Regions from separate parts of the Listeria grandensis genome, predicted to be linked through region 2. Evidence: riboswitches for the same ligand, from Rfam matches in the RefSeq annotation. Region 2 holds a riboswitch; each other region holds the start of a gene.

The links. A riboswitch is a leader RNA that binds a small molecule or an ion and turns the genes downstream of it on or off. The one in region 2 is predicted to bind S-adenosylmethionine.
Region 1: it holds a riboswitch for S-adenosylmethionine, as region 2 does, so the genes downstream of both, metE (5-methyltetrahydropteroyltriglutamate--homocysteine S-methyltransferase) here and ssuE (NADPH-dependent FMN reductase) in region 2, are expected to answer to the same signal.
Region 3: it holds a riboswitch for S-adenosylmethionine, as region 2 does, so the genes downstream of both, HCJ54_RS14185 (methionine ABC transporter ATP-binding protein) here and ssuE (NADPH-dependent FMN reductase) in region 2, are expected to answer to the same signal.
Region 4: it holds a riboswitch for S-adenosylmethionine, as region 2 does, so the genes downstream of both, HCJ54_RS05265 (methionine ABC transporter ATP-binding protein) here and ssuE (NADPH-dependent FMN reductase) in region 2, are expected to answer to the same signal.

What each region holds. Positions count from the first base shown of each region.
Region 1 covers NZ_JAASUG010000004.1:307,651-312,654, reverse strand. Annotated here, with positions in the region: tRNA gene HCJ54_RS08040 (tRNA-Gly) at 1-61, shown strand, start outside; tRNA gene HCJ54_RS08035 (tRNA-Ile) at 76-152, shown strand; tRNA gene HCJ54_RS08030 (tRNA-Asn) at 159-231, shown strand; tRNA gene HCJ54_RS08025 (tRNA-Ser) at 251-341, shown strand; tRNA gene HCJ54_RS08020 (tRNA-Glu) at 372-443, shown strand; gene HCJ54_RS08015 (MFS transporter) at 529-1,695, shown strand; SAM riboswitch class I at 1,779-1,885, shown strand; gene metE (5-methyltetrahydropteroyltriglutamate--homocysteine S-methyltransferase) at 1,981-4,263, shown strand; gene HCJ54_RS08005 (aminotransferase class I/II-fold pyridoxal phosphate-dependent enzyme) at 4,337-5,004, shown strand, end outside.
Region 2 covers NZ_JAASUG010000007.1:59,598-64,601, reverse strand. Annotated here, with positions in the region: gene HCJ54_RS10600 (metallophosphoesterase) at 1-357, shown strand, start outside; gene HCJ54_RS10595 (nitroreductase family protein) at 424-1,002, shown strand; gene HCJ54_RS10590 (avidin-fold protein) at 1,098-1,442, shown strand; gene HCJ54_RS10585 (hypothetical protein) at 1,561-1,956, shown strand; gene HCJ54_RS10580 (VanZ family protein) at 1,995-2,525, shown strand; gene HCJ54_RS10575 (hypothetical protein) at 2,721-3,170, shown strand; SAM riboswitch class I at 3,342-3,452, shown strand; gene ssuE (NADPH-dependent FMN reductase) at 3,555-4,100, shown strand; gene HCJ54_RS10565 (glutaredoxin family protein) at 4,117-4,401, shown strand; gene HCJ54_RS10560 (LLM class flavin-dependent oxidoreductase) at 4,377-5,004, shown strand, end outside.
Region 3 covers NZ_JAASUG010000013.1:56,836-61,839, reverse strand. Annotated here, with positions in the region: gene HCJ54_RS14195 (MetQ/NlpA family ABC transporter substrate-binding protein) at 1-228, opposite strand, end outside; gene HCJ54_RS14190 (methionine ABC transporter permease) at 247-921, opposite strand; gene HCJ54_RS14185 (methionine ABC transporter ATP-binding protein) at 918-1,940, opposite strand; SAM riboswitch class I at 2,038-2,152, opposite strand; gene HCJ54_RS14180 (D-alanyl-D-alanine carboxypeptidase family protein) at 2,239-3,075, opposite strand; gene HCJ54_RS14175 (sensor histidine kinase) at 3,144-4,292, opposite strand; gene HCJ54_RS14170 (response regulator transcription factor) at 4,276-4,977, opposite strand.
Region 4 covers NZ_JAASUG010000003.1:55,102-60,105, reverse strand. Annotated here, with positions in the region: gene HCJ54_RS05275 (MBL fold metallo-hydrolase) at 91-1,206, shown strand; gene HCJ54_RS05270 (DUF3006 domain-containing protein) at 1,217-1,447, shown strand; SAM riboswitch class I at 1,526-1,636, shown strand; gene HCJ54_RS05265 (methionine ABC transporter ATP-binding protein) at 1,768-2,799, shown strand; gene HCJ54_RS05260 (methionine ABC transporter permease) at 2,783-3,433, shown strand; gene HCJ54_RS05255 (MetQ/NlpA family ABC transporter substrate-binding protein) at 3,548-4,402, shown strand; gene HCJ54_RS05250 (M20 family metallopeptidase) at 4,428-5,004, shown strand, end outside.

The DNA.
Region 1 (5,004 bases), on a different contig from region 2:
TTTAGTGGTAAAACTACAGCCTTCCAAGCTGTTGTCGTGGGTTCGATTCCCATCACCCGCTCTTTTATTTTTTATGGGCCTATAGCTCAGCTGGTTAGAGCGCACGCCTGATAAGCGTGAGGTCGATGGTTCGAGTCCATTTAGGCCCACCATATTATTCCACAGTAGCTCAGTTGGTAGAGCAATCGGCTGTTAACCGATCGGTCGCAAGTTCGAGTCTTGCCTGTGGAGTTTGCAAGTTGTTTATATTGGGGAAGTACTCAAGTGGCTGAAGAGGTGCCCCTGCTAAGGGTATAGGTCGTTAACGCGGCGCGAGGGTTCAAATCCCTCCTTCTCCGCCAGTATAAAAGATGCGAAATTTAATTTATATGGGCCCGTTGGTCAAGCGGTTAAGACACCGCCCTTTCACGGCGGTAACACGGGTTCGAATCCCGTACGGGTCATCGCTGATTATAAAGAACAATGTCATGTTAATGGCATTGTTCTTTTTATTGCAAAAATAGGTATTTGGAGGATAGGCGCGACATGATAGGTAATAGGTTTAAATTTTGGATTTTGACGGTTGTAGTTGCTATTTCTGGATTATCTCAAGGGTTGTTGTTGCCATTAATTTCAATTGTTTTTGAGGAAAATGGTATTTCTCCGGGCTTAAATGGATTCCATGCTACGGGGATATATATTGGGGTATTATTAGTATCTCCATTTATCGAGGCACCATTGCATAGGTTTGGTTATAAAGCAATTATTATCGTGGGTGGTGGGATTGTAGCTCTTGCGCTTTTGTTGTTTCCACTATGGTTTAATTTGTATTTTTGGTTTGTGTTGCGTTTATTAATTGGAGTGGGAGATCATATGTTGCATTTTTCTTCGCAGACTTGGATTGGTGCAATGAGTCATCCTGCAAAACGTGGACGGAATATGGCTGTATATGGATTATTTTTCTCGTTAGGATTTGCAATTGGGCCGCAATTGGTTAATTTGATGGCTGTTAATGTGAATTTGCCTTTTATCGTATCGGGAATAATGGTTATTATTGCTTGGGGACTTGTGTGGTTCTTGAAAAATGATTTTGTTGCAGAAAGTGATGGGATTCGTGAGATTTCGTTTTTTGATAGCTTGAAGCGATTCTCAGATGTCTTTCGTTTAGCTTGGATTGCTATGATTCCACCGTTTGTTTACGGTATTTTAGAGACGGCTCTTAATGCTACTTTTCCGATTGTCGGTTTGCGGGACGGGATTCCGCAGGCGATGGTTGTGACGATTATCTCTTCGTTTTCGGTGGGGACTATTTTATTTCAAGTTCCAATCGGGATTTTGAGTGATAGGCTTGGAAGGGCCAGGGTGCTGCCGGTTTTTGTTGGAGCGGGCGCGGCTGTGTTTTTTGTGACGGCTTTTGTGAGTAGTAGTATTTTATTGGTTGTTATGTTTTTTATTTTGGGTATTTTATTGGGATCGATGTACTCACTCGGATTGTCATATATGACGGATTTGACGCCGCTTGCGCTACTTCCTGCGGGTAATATTTTGGTAGGAATGAGCTTTAGTTTGGGGAGCATTATGGGCCCTTCAGCGACGGGAATTATGATTGGGTTGTTTGGTAATGATGTTTTTTATTTTGTTATTACGGGGCTCTTGATTGTGGCTTTCTTAGCTTTGTTTTTGGGGAATATGCGGAAAAATTCTTCTTTAGGATAATTTTTTAGTTGACAGGAATTTGGTGGGATGGTAATATAAGTTCAATACATTCGAACTGGATGTAATTTCAATTTCATATGAAACTCTTATTGTGAGTGGTAGAGGGACTGGCCCTGTGAAACCCGGCAACCTTTCATTTTTTTGAAAAGGTGCTAAATCCTGCGAAGTGTGATGCTTCGAAAGATAAGAGAGTGAAGCGTGTTCGTATTTCGGATATTCGTAACCTCTCTGGTCTTACTGGAGAGGTTTTTTATATGAAAAAAAGAGAAGGAATGGTGATGTGAAATGGCAAAAGTTCAAAGTTCAAATTTAGGGTATCCACGTTTAGGGGAGAAACGGGAATGGAAGAAGGCGCTTGAGAATTATTGGAACGATAAGATTTCAGAAGAGCAATTACTTTCTGAAACTAAAGAATTGCGTTTACATGCTTTGAAGAAACAGCAGGATAAGGGGATTGATTTGATTCCTGTTGGGGACTTTTCTTTTTATGATCATATTTTAGATACGAGTGTTACTTTTGGTATTGTGCCAAAACGTTTTAATTATGAGTCTGGGAAAGTAGGTCTAGATACATATTTCGAGATTGCTCGTGGTAAGGATGATGCGGTGGCCTCTGAAATGACGAAATGGTTTAATACGAATTATCATTACATTGTGCCGGAGCTTTCGGATGCAAAACCACAATTGACGGAGAATCGTGCGTTGTTTTATTACGAGGAAGCGAAACGGGAGCTAGGGATTGATGGTAAGCCTGTTCTTGTTGGTCCGATTACGTATTTGAAATTAGCGAAGGGAAACGATGATTTTAAAGGGTTGCTAGATCAGTTGGTGCCACTTTATGGTCAGGTTTTGAAGGAGCTTGAGACGGCTGGTGCGAAATGGGTGCAGATTGATGAGCCTTACTTGGCTACTAGTTTTGAGAAGGAAGAGTTAGCTTGGTTTGAGGAAGTGTATGCTTCATTCAAGGATGCTGCACCGAAATTGAAGATTGAATTGCAAACCTATTTCGAAAGTCTTGATTATTTCGAAGATGTTGTGAAACTGCCGGTGGATGCGATTGGTGTGGATTTTGTACATGATCACGGGGAATCTATCGAGGCTTTAGAAAAATTTGGATTCCCAGCGGATAAGATTTTGGCTGCTGGCGTGATTGATGGGCGTAATGTGTGGCGTGCGGATTTGGATGCGAAATTGGCATTGCTGGAACGGATTGCAAAAGTGGTACCTAAAGAGCGTTTAATCGTGCAACCGTCTAGTTCGTTGTTACATGTGCCGGTGACTAAGGCGAGTGAGCCTGATTTAGATGAGGTGTTGCTTGGAGGTTTGTCATTTGCTGATGAGAAGTTGGCGGAGCTAGTGGCCTTGACGAAGGCGCTTAATGCGGAGGATGTGGCAGCGGAATTCGCGCATGCGAAGGCTGGACTTGATGCCATAAATGGTTCACATCATCGAAATAATGCGACGGTTCAAGAAGCAATTCGCAACTTGGAGCATGTAGAAGTGAAGCGTGATTTACCGTTTGCAGAGCGGATCAAGTTGCAACATGAGTGGTTGCAGTTGCCGTTATTGCCAACGACAACGATCGGTAGCTTCCCGCAATCACCTGAGGTTCGGAAAAAACGTTCGGATTGGTTGAAAAAAGTGATTACGGATGCGGAGTATGAGAAGTTCATTGAAGCGGAGACGGAACGTTGGATCCGGATTCAAGAGGATTTAGACTTAGATGTGCTCGTGCATGGTGAGTTTGAAAGAACGGACATGGTTGAGTATTTTGGTCAGAAGTTGGATGGTTTCCAAGCAACGAAATTTGGTTGGGTGCAGTCATATGGTTCGCGTGCGGTGCGTCCACCATTGGTTTATGGGGATGTGGCCTTCACGGAAACGATTACGGTGAAAGAGAGTGTCTACGCACAATCGCTAACGAATCGGCCTGTGAAGGGAATGTTGACGGCACCAGTGACTATTATCAATTGGTCGTTTGTTCGTGATGATGTGCCGGATTATGTCGTTGCGAATCAAGTTGGTTTGGCGCTTCGCAAAGAGGTGGAAGCACTGGAGGCAGCTGGAATTCGTGTGATTCAAGTCGATGAGCCGGCACTTCGTGAAGGTTTACCGCTGAAGCGTTCGAGATGGAAAAAATATTTGGATGATGCGGTTTATTCTTTTAAATTGACAACGACTTCGGTTAAAAATGATACGCAAATTCATACGCATATGTGTTATGCCGAGTTTGAGGATATTATCGATACGATTAGTGCGCTTGATGCGGATGTGATTTCGATTGAAACGTCTCGGAGCCATGGTGAGATTATCGAGACGTTTGAAAAAGTTGCGTATGACAAAGAGATTGGCCTAGGTGTGTATGACATTCATAGTCCACGAGTACCAACAACTGGTGAGATTCAGGGTAATATTCGTAGAGCATTAAAAGTAATCGACGCGCGTCAGTTCTGGGTGAATCCAGATTGTGGCTTGAAAACGCGTAAAGAGAAAGAAACAATCGCGGCACTGCAAGACATGGTCAATGCCACGAAGGAGATTCGCGAAGAGTACAAAGTGGCAAAATAATAGGAAATAAGGCGCTAGGAACGGCATCATGTTGCTACTCCTGGCGCTTTTTAATTGGATGGAGGAGATTGGATTGACAAAGTTAAACAAAGAAACAATTGTAGCGCAAATTGGAAATCGAAAAAGTGGGGCGACTGGTGCTGTGAATATGCCGATTTATTTGTCGACTGCATACCGTCATGAAGATCTAGGTGTTTCAACGGGATATGATTATACGAGAACGGGTAACCCAACGCGGGAAGTTTTAGAGGAATCGCTTGCAACGCTTGAAAATGGGACGGCTGGTTTTGCAACAAGTTCTGGAATGAGTGCGATTCAGCTTATATTTACGTTGTTTGCGAGTGGCGATCATATTATCTCTTCGCGTGATTTATATGGTGGTACATATCGTTATTTTGAATTGATTGCGAAGAAGTATAAGATTGATTTTTCATACTGGGAGACAACGGATATTGCTGATTTGGAAGGATTGGTAACGCCGGCAACGAAAGCTGTTTTCATTGAGACACCTACAAATCCTTTAATGGTAGAAACTGATTTGGCGGAGGTTGTAGCTTTTGCGAAGAAGCATGGTTTGCTGGTAATTGTGGATAATACGTTTTTGACGCCAATTTTGCAACAACCACTGGATCTGGGTGCGGATATTGTTTTTCATAGTGCAACGAAGTATTTGGGTGGGCATAATGATGTGTTGGCGGGTGCAGTGATCGTAAAGGTTGAGGAATTAGCGATACAATTGCG
Region 2 (5,004 bases):
CAACGTGTCGATGTCGAAAAATATGCCAAAAAAATAAACTCGAAGGATCCGAATCTTCTCGATTTTCAGCAGTATTCGAAAGATTATTTTGGTAAGTTTGGTTATACAAAGGCTCTGGGCGAACTGCTTCTAAAAGGGAAGTATGATGTGGATGATGCTGACAAGATGGCAAAAACGATGGAACAGGCTAATTTTGCGTATTTTACGGGTGATAAAAGTTATTTGCAGGGTATTGAAAAAACGCCGGGCTATGCTTTGTGGCAAGCGGCGGACGGCGAGTTTTTGACAAAATATATTGATGATATAGTGAAGAATAAGGCGAAAAATGACCTCACGTTGGAAATCCCTGAAAGTTAGATAATGGTCAATGGCTTGTTTCAATGCTATACTTAGTGAGAATGATTATCACTAGGAGGACTATCGATGAGTAAAAATATATCAGAAGTTATAATGGAACGTCGTAGCATCAAACAGGTGGACGAGACGCCAATCGAGCGTGCGGTGATTAATGACATTTTAGAGAAATCAGCTTTTGCACCATTTCACAGTAAAATAGAGCCTTGGCATGTAGCGGTTTTATCGACGGAAGCGGAGAAGCGCCGTTTTGTGGAGGCGATTGTGAATTCGATGGAGCGCATGCAGGGCGAACCGTTGACGCATGAGCGACGCGAGCAGATTCGGGCTGGGAATGAGCGCAAGATTGTGGCGCCGCCTTATACGCTAATCGTGACCACAGATATTATTGGTAGTGGCAAGAAGGATTTTGAGGCGATTGCTGCGACGAGTGCGCTGATCCAAAACATTCAGCTCTTGGCTTGGGAAGCTGGACTCGGTGTGCTTTGGCGGACGAATAATTTTATTTTTGATCCGGATGTTGTCACGGAGCTTGGTCTGGATGGGCAGCAGATTGTGGGCTGTTTGCAGATTACACGCGTCAATGAAATTCCTGATGCGAAGCCACGCCGCGCAATGGATGAGTGGGTTAAGAATTTAGGCGAATAACGGAAAATTTGGCTCTAGTCGCGCATCAGATGACTAGAGCTTTTTTGTTATTTTGTGCTATAATAGTTGTGTGATTAGTTCGAAAACTAGGAGGGATTCTGATCGTTAATTATCAGGGTAAAAAATTCACAGTGGTCGAAAACTCGGGAAATGGCGAGGTGTCTGAAAAGACGGTTTTTCATTATTTTCAAGATGGCGATGTTATTTCGGGGACATACGAGGGTGGCGAGATTGAACGTGGAACGCTGATTGGCGTTGTGCATAAAGACGGATCGTTGGATTTTCGCTATAATCATGTGAGCGTTAACAAACGAATTCGAAGCGGGACCTGCCACTCGACACCAGAATTTTTACCAGATGGGAAACTTCGTATGCACGAGAAATGGCAATGGAATGGGCTTGAGAGAGATTCAGGGACATCGATTGTGGAAGAGATTTGAGATGGTATTGCTCCTTTTTGAGGGGCTTTTTGCAGTTAATCGACACAATTTGACTCGATGTATTCGTATGTGATACAATTTGGATGTTATAAATGAAACTAAAAAGGAGTAGGGGTTTATGAAAACAACTTGGAGAAAGAATGGTATTGGAATTTTTGTGATTGTGTTACTTTTAAGTGCATTTGGTTGGTCGATGAATGTTTATGCAGCATCAAGTTCTTACAGCGTTAGTGGAAGTAGTTATATTGATGGGAAAGCTTCTAAGTCTTGGAAAACATTAGATCAAGGGAAAGCCTATATAAGAGTCAACAGCTTAGGTGGAAAGGGAACTCCATATTTCAAGCTAAAACGGATGATAACGATCGGTATTGATAAATCATATGGTGAAATTAAGGTGACTAAAAAAGGGACATTTAAATTCCCAAAAAACGCGGATAAAAACGATAATCGCTATTATTTAGTTGTGAATATAAGTGGTGGGAAAATGTCTTCATCAGGCTATGTATTGAACTGATGGGATACGAAGAATATACAATAGATGGCTTAATACCAATGTTTTTAATCATGTGTGTTTATGTGATAACACGAGTCGTACTTATTCTCAAAAACAAAAAAATGGATTGGCACAGAGAAGTAAGCCGCTTATTTCTTGTTTTGTATTTAGGCGTGTTGATTGTTGTGACTTTGTTTCCGATAAATATCATTATCGGGGAGTATGAGCAACGGTATCGGGAGATTGTGGTTAACCTAAATCCGATGCAGTTTTTCGGTTTATTAGATGCAGATTTTTCAATAATTATTAGGAATCTGGGTGGGAATCTTGTGATGATGATACCTTTTGCGATTTTATTGCCAGTGAACTTTCGAGGGATGCGGCAGTTTGGTCGTGTCATTATGGTGGTTGTAGCGACGTCGATAGTCATTGAAATTTTGCAGTATATTTGGCAATTGACGATGCTCAATGTTTGGCGGGCAACGGATATCAATGATGTCATATTGAATGTTTGTGGCGGAATTATTGGCTATGCTTTGTATTATTATCTATTTCGACGTGTTCCCTTTATGAAGCGCTTTATAATTTAGAGAGGGTATTTTACTGGAAATTGGCAATAAAATCCAAATCAAATTTTTACGTCTGTTGCTATTGTGTTTTTACCTATCATTTTTGGTATATATAGTTGTCACGTTGCATTTTTTGATTTTAAGCATGGAACCATCAAGAACCAGCTATTATTAAAAGGTTACACTTCGCTCTTCTTTAGTAAGCTGCTATCGATAGTGCTTGTTGCGATTGCTACAGTTTCGGCTACTGTGCTTATTTCGGTAGGCATTCAGTTTGTATTCAATAGCGTGATGCAAGTTCAGCCTAACGTAAGCGTGCATTATTTGGCAAAATTACCATTGCAAGTGGTGTATCAATCTGTTGGCTTGATTTTATTTGGATGGTTCTTCTTTTTATTGACAACAGCTGTCCGGTCCACGCTGGTTAGTATTGTTACGCTATTTTTGTACATGCTACTCGTTCCTAATTTAGGTGGCTTTGATTTGAAAAATTTGATGCTCCTTACTGTATCGAAAATATATAATACATCTGCTGCGACGATGGATGTAGCATCTGGGGAAAGCACGAATTTAATAGTAGGTTATGTAGTCATATTTGTTGTGTTTGCCGTATTAACATTTTGTGTGTATAAATGGGATAAAAAAAGGCTGTGCCCGAAGCTTTAAATGGATGGTGTTACATTTGATAGAAATAGAAAAAATTTGCTACTTGAAATGCTAGGATGGACCACACTTCGTCGTTTTTGTGAAAAAATTAACTAATCTAAAAAGGCAAATTATTTGTTGACATCTGATTTTGAAGATGGTAAGATACATCCAATCATAAAAATTATACATTCCTTATTAAGAGTTGGGGGAGGAACCTGGTCCTTTGATCCCACAGCAACCGCTAGTGATAGAACGGTGCTAATTCCAGCAGGCGAGCGTATTTGGCCTGGCAAATGGGGAGAAGAGGAATCTCTTTTCCAATTTCGGAAGGGAGGTTCTTTTTTGTTTTAATTCATAGTAAATTGATCGGATATATATGATTTGAAAGAAAGTGGGGATGGGATGAGTCGAATTGTGATATTGTCGGGTAGTCCTTCGGCGCAATCGGGGACGGATAAGATTTTGCGGTATGCTGGTGAGGTGCTGCAGGGAGATGGTGTGGAGGTTAGTTTTCATTCGGTACGGGAATTTGATGCGGAGACGTTGGTGCATGCGAATTTTCAAGATGTGAGGGTTGGCGAGTTGGTTGCGGATATTGAGGCGGCGGATGGTGTTATCGTGGGTTCGCCAGTGTATAAGGCATCGTATACGGGGGTGTTGAAGGCGGTTTTGGATCTGTTGCCGGAGAATATTTTGAAAAATAAGGTTGTTCTGCCGATTATGTCTGGTGGGAGTGGTGGACATGTGTTGGCGATTGATTTTGCACTTAAGCCGCTACTCGGTGTGTTGAAGGGGGAGGTTTTGCAAGGGGTTTATGTGGTGGATGCGCAGGTGGATAAGGCGGCGGTTGTGCCGATTCGGGATGCGGAGTTGGAAGAGCGATTGCGTGGCCAGTTGACGGAATTGGTCGTCGCGGTTGGTAGGCGTGAAGTGAGACAAATTATTTGAAAAGGGGACTAGTGAGATGGCGGAAAAGTTAGGAATTGTGGTTTGGGCGAAACAGGGTTGTGCGTATTGTGCGGAGATCAAGGACTACTTGACGAAGGCGGGGCACGAATTTCAGGTGGTCGATGTGACGGACCATGATGAACAGCGGGACATTTTGCAGGCGAAATACGGGGTGCGTTATGTTCCAGTCGTTGAGATTGGGCGGGGGCATACATATCGGGGCGTGACGGAGCTCGGTTTGCCAGCGCTGGAAACGGCTTTGAAGGAGGTAGAAAAATGGGATTTAGACTCAGTTTATTAGATCAGAGCCCGATTGCGGATGGTCAAAGTGCGTATCAGGCGTTGCAGCAGACGATTGCGCTTGCAGAGAAGGCGGAGGAATGGGGTTATCACAGGTTTTGGGTGTCAGAGCATCATGATACGAAGTTGCTCGCGGGTGTTTCGCCGGAGGTCTTGGTGTCCCATTTGTTGGCGCGCACCGAGCGGATTCGTGTTGGTTCGGGGGGCGTGATGTTGCAGCATTATAGCGCGTATAAGGTGGCGGAAAACTTTCAGCTGTTAGCCACGTTAGCGCCAAACCGAGTGGATTTGGGTGTTGGGAAGGCACCTGGTGGTTTGCCGCTCTCGACGAAGGCTCTGCAGTTTGGCAGGACGGGAAAATTGGATTTTGCGGAGCAGTTGGCGCTTTTGAAGCAGTTTGTGGATGGCACGGTGCCTGAGGATCACGAACTAGCGGGTGTTGGTGTTGCCCCAGAGCCGCCGACGAAGCCGGATATTTTCTTGTTAGGCGCGAGTGTGGCGAGTGCAGAACTGGCTGGTAGGCAAGGAGTGAATTACTGTTTTGCGAAATTTATTAACAGTGATGAGCTGGTGTTGAAAGAGGCTGTGACGGCTTATCGGGCGG
Region 3 (5,004 bases), on a different contig from region 2:
TACATTTGGCATTACGTAATCGGTATATTTTTTAATATCTAAGTTGATGCCTTTTTTTGCTAAAATCGGTTTCGCTTTCTCCAAAATAACGGCATGCGGTGAGTTAGAAGCACCGATTACGAGCGTCGTTCCTTTGTCTCCACTTGCGTCATCTTTCGAACCTCCGCCACAAGCTGCTAAAACTAGTACTAATGTCAGTGTAAATAATCCTAATAAAACTTTTTTCATCCGTTAACGCCCCTTTTCTTATCGTTTGTCGACCCATTTGGTTAAGATGTCTCCAATGAATTGGAAAACAAATACTATGATTAAAATAATAATAGTTGCTACTAATGTGACTGCTGGTTGAGCTCGTTGGAAACCTTCTAAATAAGCCGCGTTTCCGAGTCCGCCTGCACCGATAACACCCGCCATGGCAGTGAAGCCGACAAGTGATATCCCAGTCACGGTAATCCCTGAAATAATTGCTGGTAATGCTTCTGGTATTAAAACCTTGCCAATAATCGTGAACAGGTTGGCACCCATTGCTTTGGCTGCCTCAATCACGCCCTTGTCTACTTCACGAAACGCGATTTCGACCATTCTCGCATAAAATGGAGCTGCTGAAATTATCAAGGCTGGTAGTGCCGCTTTGGGTCCAATAATCGTGCCAACTAATGTTTTCGTCATTGGAAGTAGTAACACGATTAAGATAATGAATGGAATCGATCGGAAAACGTTGACTAAAATGGCTGTAATCCAATACGCCGTCCGTGAACCAGCATCCTTTTTGCGGTTGGTTAGGAATAAGACTAGCCCCAAAGCTAAACCTAGGAAGAAAACGGCGAACAGTGAAACGATCGTCATGTAAAGCGTTTCCTCTGTAGCTGCTTTCATCATATCCCAATCTACGTTTGCAAAATACCCTCCAGAATTGTTCATCCTTCAATCACTTCCGTTTCTATCTCAAGCTCGCGTAACCGTGTGATTGTGGCATCCACTTGCGATTTTTCACCTTGAATTTGAATGTATAAAGTCCCGTACGCCCCATTTTGCGTTTGCGTCAGGTTTCCATGTAAAATATTCAGTAACACCTGATTGTCTTGCGCTACTTGTGAAATAATCGGCTGTGTCGCTTGTCCACCAACAAAAAGTAGCTTCACCAGTTTACCTTCCGAGTAATTTTTAAGCAGCATGTGAATCAGTTCTTCCGTCTCGTCTGATTCCGTTACTTGGCGCACAAATCGCTGTGTCACGGACTCTTTCGGATGTTGGAACACTTCAATCACATCCCCGAGTTCGACTACGCGACCAGCTTCCATCACCGCTACCCGATTGCAGATTTTGCGAATAACGTGCATTTCATGAGTAATCACGATGATCGTCAAGTTCAAACGACGGTTAATATCCAACAACAGTTCTAACACTTCATCCGTTGTTTGCGGATCGAGCGCGGATGTTGCCTCATCACACAGCAGTAATTTCGGATTATTGGCAAGCGCCCGAGCAATCCCGACACGTTGCTTCTGACCGCCACTTAATTCCGACGGATACGCATCTTCCTTGCCCTCTAAACCAACAAGGCGGATTAATTCGTTCACTCGAAAGCGTCTTTTCTCCCCTCTAACTCCAGCTATTTCTAGCGGGAAAGCAATGTTATCAAAGACGGTTCGCGACCAAAGTAAGTTAAAATGTTGAAAAATCATTCCAATCTGCTGGCGCGCCTTACGCAATTTACTTCCTCTAATTTCTGAAATAAATAAATCATCGACTTCGACGGTACCTTCTGTTGGCAACTCCAAACCATTAAACATCCGAATCAGCGTACTCTTTCCAGCACCTGAATACCCTACCACGCCAAAAATCTCGCCTTCTGCAATATCTAAATTGACATCATCTACAGCTCTGACATTATTTTTGCGTGTTTTATACTCTTTTGCAACGCTTTTAAGCCTAATCAAAGTAAACTCCACCCTTATTTATTTTTCTTAATCAAAAAACCTCCCCCCGCCAAATTGAGCGAAGAAAGGTGTAATTACATGCATAATTTACGCTTTTCTCTCATCTCTCAAAGCTTTACGCTCTGTATGATTTAGCACCTTGCAATGGGCTTTTCGTCCACTTAGGTTGCTGGGTTTCTTTGGGCATATCCCTCCACCACTCTTGATAAGATTAATTTTCCGACGCAAACCGCGCTTACGTCTTGTGTTTATTAATATTACATGTTTTTAGTCGGATTTGTCAAGATTCAGTCAATATTTATTTTGAAAAACCGTAATCCATCAATTTTTCGACTGCTTTTGCGCGCGCGCCGTCTGTTTTACTTCCAAGTGTAATCGCAATAACTCGTTCACCATTTTGTATGGCTGTGGCAATGAGGCAATAGCCTGCCTGATCGGTAAAACCAGTTTTAAGACCGTCCATTCCATCTACCGAGCCTTTTTCCAGAACTTCGTTCGTCGTATGTATTGTACCCCCTTTTTGTAAAACGTATTCTGTTTGTGAAGTAATACCGAGCACTTCTGGAAAATCCTGTATCAACCTCTTCGATAAAATCAACAGATCCTTGGCCGTGGATACCGATGTCTCACCAGCTTCGTCCAAACCACTAGCACTTCCATACTTCGTCTCACTAGACATCCCGATCGCCTTAGCCTTTGCATTCATATTCTTTATAAAATCGGTACCATCTATGCGCTCAGCCAGTGCCTCAGCGGCGTCATTAGCCGACATAATTAGCATCGCTGCAAACAAATCTTGCACCGTATAATTTTTTGTCCCTGTTTGTGCGTATAAGCTCACAGCGCGAGGATCATCTAGACGCTTCAGTGGTAGTACTTCACTCCATGAAATCGTCTTTTTATGGACGGCCTCGAGCACTAAATATGCAGTCATTAATTTCGCTAAACTGGCAATAGGAACCACTTCATTTTCTCCCTGTTTGAAAATGGGCTCCTCGCTTTTCGTATTAATAACCAAGGCACTAGTTGCTTCAATCTTTGGCGTAGCGCGAATACCCTCACCCCAAAAAATAAAAAATAAAATAGAAATAATCGTTAAACAAGCTAAACATAAAATTATCGTTTGTTTTTTCATGATTTCCCCTCCTGGTTTCATTTTAACTAACAATGGTAAACCAAGAGTTAAGAAATCAGAAAGAAACTTTAAAGATTGCTGATTGGCAACTGCACAGTGAAGGTTGTTTTTCCTTTTCTACTCGTAGCCGTGACCTGACCGCCGTGGCGCTCGACAATGGACTTCGCAATCGCAAGACCCAGCCCCGTTCCCGATGTCGTCCGATTTTTATCCACTTTGTAAAATCGGTCAAACAATTGTGGTATATCGCCAGCTGGAATCTCTGCGCCATAGTTGGACACTTCAATAACTGCCATGCCAGCCTCACTCTTGGCACTAATGTCAATCTTTTTACCACTCGCACCATATCTAAGCGCATTTGAAAACAGGTTCTCAAACAACCGCATAATCTGCATACCGTCACCAATAACCCGCAAATTCTCCACAGCGTACATTTCGACAATCCGAACGTCTTTCTCCGCGGCTGAGCGCTCGTATTCGGAAACTAGTTGGCGCAACAATTCCACCATATCAAGCATGTCCTCTTTGATGTGAAACTCCGTACTCTCCAAGCGCGTATAATCAAACAAATCATCAATCAACTTATGCAACCGCTGCGCCTTTCCATAAACCAATTCCGTATAATGGCGCAGTTCCACCTCATCGCGATACCGATCTTCATGAATATAGCTTAAGTAACCTAAAATAGAGGTCAAAGGCGTGCGTAAGTCATGCGATACATTCGTAATGAGGTCATTCTTAGCTTGCTGAGCCTCTTGCTCCTGCGCAATTAACGCCTCCTGGTGCTCCCGCATTTTATTGACGCTCTCTTCCAGTTGCATAATCTCAGGAATCAAGCTCTCCTGCTCCATCGGTTGGTTCTCTAAAATTGCAATATTAATTCGACGCAACTGTTTTCTAAGCAAATTTTGTTTAAATAGCCAATAGAAAAAAATAAAAAAGACAAGCGATACCGCCAAAATACCGATGAACTTAAGCATGATCATCCACGGCGAATTCAGCAATTTATCATAGCGACCATAGCCAAACAGATCAATAAAGCGGCTCGTCGTTCCCATCAGCACTACTGAGTCGTTCTTCACAGAAACCAACCACAAGCCAATACTTCGCAAAGCTACAAAACTGGAAAACCAAGATAGTAGCGCTAAAATTAAGATTTGTATCGGGTGCATTTGCTGCCCAACTCGCCATACTAACTGCTTAAACTTCAATTTTATAACCTACTCCCCAGATGGTTTTGATCACATTTTCCCCATCCATCGCATCCTTCAATTTATCGCGCAAATTACTGATGTGCACCATCACCGTTTTACTCGCACCAAGCGCTTTTTCTTGCCAAATCCGCTCAAAAATCAACTCGGAACTAAAAACACGACCTGGTTCATGCGCAAGCAAAAATAAGATATCAAATTCTGATGTCGTTAAATGCAACTCTTTCTCATTCACCATCACCGTGTGCAGCTCACGATCGATCACAATCGGTCCTAGGATGAGCTCATTACTCGGCTTATTTCCAAGGCTCCCCTGCTTCATCATCTGCACGCGTCGCAAAATCGCCTTCACACGCACCGACAGTTCCAGTGGATTAAACGGCTTTACCATGTAGTCATCAGCACCAGTCAAGAGTCCCATAATTTTATCATTATCTTCAGCCTTCGCACTCAGCATCAAAATTGGCGTCGCGATACCTTCTTGACGCATCAAGCGACACACTTCCAAGCCATCCATCTTCGGCATCATAATATCTAACACAACGAGATCCAACTGCTCTTTTTGTACCATTTCCCACACCTGGGCGCCATCGTATGCACTATGAATCGTGTATCCCTCATTTTGAAGGTATAGTTTGACCAAATCAACAATTTCCTTATCATCGTCTGCAATTAAAATGGATGTCATCATATCAATCCCTTCTGTCGTTCGGCGCAT
Region 4 (5,004 bases), on a different contig from region 2:
TTTGTGGAAATCTCCCAAGTTGGCGTGCAGCTATTTACTCCTGACAATGATTCTGCTATTCTAAATGAAGAGAATTAGGGAGTTGAGATTTTGAAGAGATTAACAGGATGGGGCATCATCGCGATTTTTTTAATCGCACTTATTAGCGGATGCTCGAACAATACACAATCAAGCGTGACCGAAAATACATTGAAAGGAGCGAAGTTCACTTTTTTCGATGTGGGGCAAGGGGATAGCACGTTAATCCAAGCCGACGATGGAACAACTATATTGATCGATACAGGGCGCCATGACGATAATCGGATTATGACTTACCTTGAAAAAGCAGATATCCAGAAAATTGATTTGCTGCTTTTAACACACCCACATTCGGATCATATTGGCAACGCGGATAAAGTTATCAACCAATATAAACCGAAAGAAATTTGGATGGATGGACTTGTATTCAATAGTTCGATTTATGAGCGCGTCATTGACGCAGCGCTTGCATCCAATGCGAAATATAAAGAACCAAGACGCGGTGAAAAAGCGACATTTGGCCCGTTTGGAATTCAAGTATTGAGTCCAGATAAACTATCGGATAACGCCAATAATGACTCGATCGCGATCCGTCTGACTTACAAAGATGTGGCAGCTATTTTTACAGGCGACGCAGAGAAGCCGCGCGAACGTGAAATGGTGGATAGCGGTCTGGATTTGAACGCACAAATCCTAGATTTAGGACACCATGGCTCCTCTACATCGAATCAACCGTACTTTTTAGATGCAGTGAAGCCTGAGGTGGCAGTTTATTCTGCTGAAAAAGGAAATTCCTACGGGCACCCACATCGCGAAGTCATTCAGTGGTTGAAGGATCGTGATATTACAACATATGGTACAGACGTTGAAGGGACAGTCACAATTGAGACTGATGGCAAGCAAATTCACGTTGCAACGGAGAAGTCTGGAACACCGAAACCGGGGAATGAAACAGGCAAACAAACAGCGGAAGAACCAGGAGATGCAGTACCTGTCCCTGCTAAAATCAATGTGAATACCGCAACTGCCGAAGAATTGCAGTACCTTCCAAGCGTTGGGCCCGTTTTAGCAGATAAAATTATTGCAGAGCGACCATATCGCACCATTGATGACTTGAAAAAAATAAACGGAATCGGCGACGGCATTGTTAGGCAAATAAAAGAACAAGGCATTGCGACCGTGAAGTAGGTGAATCAACTTGAAAAAAGCGATTTTAGATCATATCGAGGATGGAAAAGCTGTTTTTCTACTAGAGCCTAATCAGCAAACCTGGACAATCCCACAAACAAAAGTACCAAAAAACATTCATGAAGGCAGTTCAGTCATCATCAATGGCACCACAATCACATTAGACGAGCAAACAACAAACAAAAATAAAGCCAGAATCGCATCCAAACTCGAGCAACTACGCAAAAAAAATGGACAATAAACAAATAACTTTTTCAAAAATGGTTGACAGTGTCCGAAATACACGATATAGTTATAAAAAATAAATAACGACGAACGCATTTTATCCAGAGAGGTGGAGGGATTTGGCCCTATGAAACCTCGGCAACAGATCAATTTTTTGATACTGTGCCAATTCCAACAAGCATTTTACGTGCTTGGTAGATAAGATGAGACGACAAAGACTGCATTAATATGGCTGTATAATTATTCGGTACATAGATGTTTGGATTAGAATCTCCTCTTATTAACTTAAGGGGAGATTTTTTTGTGGTAAAGTTGTGTAACTAAGGGAGTGAGAAAATGATTGAATTCAAAAATGTAACAAAAACATTCAAAAGCGGAGGAAAAGAAATAACAGCCTTGGACGGCGTGAGTTTGACCATTGAAAAAGGGGATATTTTCGGCGTGGTTGGTTTCAGCGGCGCTGGTAAAAGTACGTTGATTCGCACAGTGAACTTGCTAGAACGACCGACAACAGGCTCCGTTGCAGTCGGAGGCACAGACTTGACGACATTAAAAGCCAAAGAACTCCGTGCGGAACGAAAAAAGATCGGTATGATTTTTCAACATTTTAACTTACTAAACTCGAAAACCGTCTTCGATAATATCGCGATTCCACTGGCTTTAATACATACGAATCGTAAAGAACGCGAACAACGGGTGATGGAGCTTCTCGCCTTTGTGGGACTAGCAGATAAGGCTAAAAACTATCCAGACCAGCTCTCAGGGGGACAGAAACAGCGCATCGGTATTGCGCGGGCGTTAGCAACCAATCCTGACGTGCTCCTGTGTGACGAAGCAACAAGCGCGCTCGATCCTGAGACGACAGGCGCGATTCTCGAACTACTGCAAAAAATCAATAAAGAATACAATATTACGATTTTACTTATTACGCATGAAATGTCTGTTATTCGCGAAATCTGTAATCGAGTAGCCGTAATGGAAGACGGTAGAGTGATTGAAGAAGGCAAAGTGTTCGATATTTTCTCCAATCCGCAAAGCCAAACTGCTAAAAATTTTGTGAAAACAGTGATTAATGACGATATTCCAGCAAGTGCGTTAAAACTCATTCAGAATCATGATGCGACGGTTTGGAAATTTACATTTGTGGGGGAATCGTCTGGTAATCCACTGCTTTCTAATATTGCGAAACAATTCGATGTGAATGTCAGTGTGTTAAGTGGCAACATTTCTGAAATTCAGGCGATTGCGTTCGGGTACATGATTGTAGAGGTGACCGGGGAAGCAGAAGAAATTGCAAGCGCATATGCCTATGCCGCAACGCAAAATATCAAACTAGAGGAGGTGAGCGTTGATGGAAGTCACATCTGAGCAGCTGAGCACAGCATTTATTGAAACATTATACATGGTTACATGGTCGCTCCTGTTTGCTTGCCTTATTGGTATTCCACTCGGTGTCTTGCTCGTGGTTACTCGCAAAGGACATATTTTACAAAACACAGTGATTTTCAATATTTTAAACCCGATCATTAATATTTTACGCTCGGTACCATTCATTATTTTGCTTGTGGCATTGATTCCGGTGACGCGATTTATTGTTGATTCGAGCATTGGTGTGAAAGCAGCGATTGTACCACTTGTTTTCTACGCAGGACCTTACATTGCGCGACTTGTTGAAAACTCGCTTTTAGAAGTGGATCAAGGAATTATCGAGGCAGCGCAAGCAATGGGTGCCAACGCATGGCAAATCATCTGGCGTTTCATGTTGCCAGAAGGTTTGAGTTCGCTGATTTTGACGCTGACAACAGCAACGATTGGACTTGTTGGCGCAACCGCGATGGCTGGTGTCGTCGGCGCTGGTGGAATTGGTAATTTGGCGATTACTTATGGCTATCAGCGGTATGATAATATCACAATGTTGGTTACCGTCATCATCTTGGTAGTGATCGTACAGAGCGTTCAGTCTTTAGGGAACTTCATTTCTCGCAAAATTCGTCGTCGCTAGGGTGGTATGGTGCTTGGCTTTACCTAGAATCGAGCGTGCCTTGGTTAGGTAAAGGAGTCCGGATGGTGATGAAAGTACAAAGATTCAATAATAAATAATAAGGGAGTTTTTTGGATGAAGAAGTTGGTATTCGTTTTGACATTGGTTTTGTTGGCTGTTGTGGTTAGTGCTTGTGGTGGTGCGGATGAGAAGGCAAGCGGGGATGAGAAGAATCTCGTGATCGGTGTTAGCGCTGGGGATCGGACTTGGCCTGAGATTAAGCGGATTGCGAAGAAAGACGGCATTCATATCGAGTTGAAAGAGTTTAGTGATTATGTATTGCCGAACCGTGCGCTTGCGGATGGGGACTTAGATGCCAATGCTTTTCAAACAATTGCTTATTTTGACTCTTTTATCAAGGAAAATAAATTGGATCTTGAGCCGCTTGCTTCAACGGTCATTGCTCCGATGGGCGTGTATTCTAACAAGGTGAAAGCTATTAAGGATATCAAAAATGGGGCTACAATCGCAGTTCCTGATGATTCGACGAACTATGGCCGCGCGCTACTGTTATTGCAAGAAGCAGGACTTATCACATTAGTCGATGATTTTGATGGGAATGGTTCACCGGAAGCTATTCAATCTAACCCGAAAAAATTAGATATTAAACCAATGATTGCAGGACAAATCCCGCGTGCACTAGATGATGTAGATGCTGCCGCGATTAATAATGGTGTCGCTGTGGAAGCTAAACTGAACCCGTTGAAAGACTCCATTTTCCTAGAATCCGATACAGCAAAACCGTATATTAACATTATTGCGGTTCGTAAAGGAGATACGGATCGTGCGGCGCTTCAACAAATCGTGAAAATTTATCACTCAGATGAAATGAAGAAATTTATCGAAAAAACATATAAAGGTAGCTCGATCCCAGCTTTCGTCCCACTTGATGAGCTAGAAACATACAAAGAAACATGGTCTAAGAAGTAAATTCGAAAAAAGGAGGCGTTCGTAGATGGTAGATACAAAAATAACATGGTCTGAAGCCATAAAAACCAATATTGATGTGCACAAGGATTTTTATATTGAAGTTAGTCATGCGATTCATGATCGCCCGGAAATCGGCAATGAGGAATTTTACGCTAGCGAAAAATTAGCAACAATTCTTGAAAAAGCCGGTTTTACGGTAGAAATAGATGTAGCAGGTCACAAAACCGCATTTATCGCGCGCAAAAAAGCAACGAAACCAGGCGCAACCGTCGCATTTTTAGCGGAGTATGATGCTTTGCCAGGACTCGGCCATGCCTGTGGACATAACATCATCGGTACGACAAGTGTCGCCGCAGCCATTGCACTCGCAGAAGTTATCGAAGCAGTCGGCGGAGAGGTCGTTGTACTTGGAACCCCAGCTGAGGAAGGTGGGCCGAATGGTAGCGCAAAGGGCAGTTTTGTGAAGCATCATCTACTTCAAGGTATCGATGCTGCGCTCATGATTCATCCATCCAGTGACTCCGCGCTGACGACGCCATCGCTTGCAGTAGACGTATTAGAGTTTGAATTCTTCGGAAAACCAGCCCATTCTGCTGCCAATC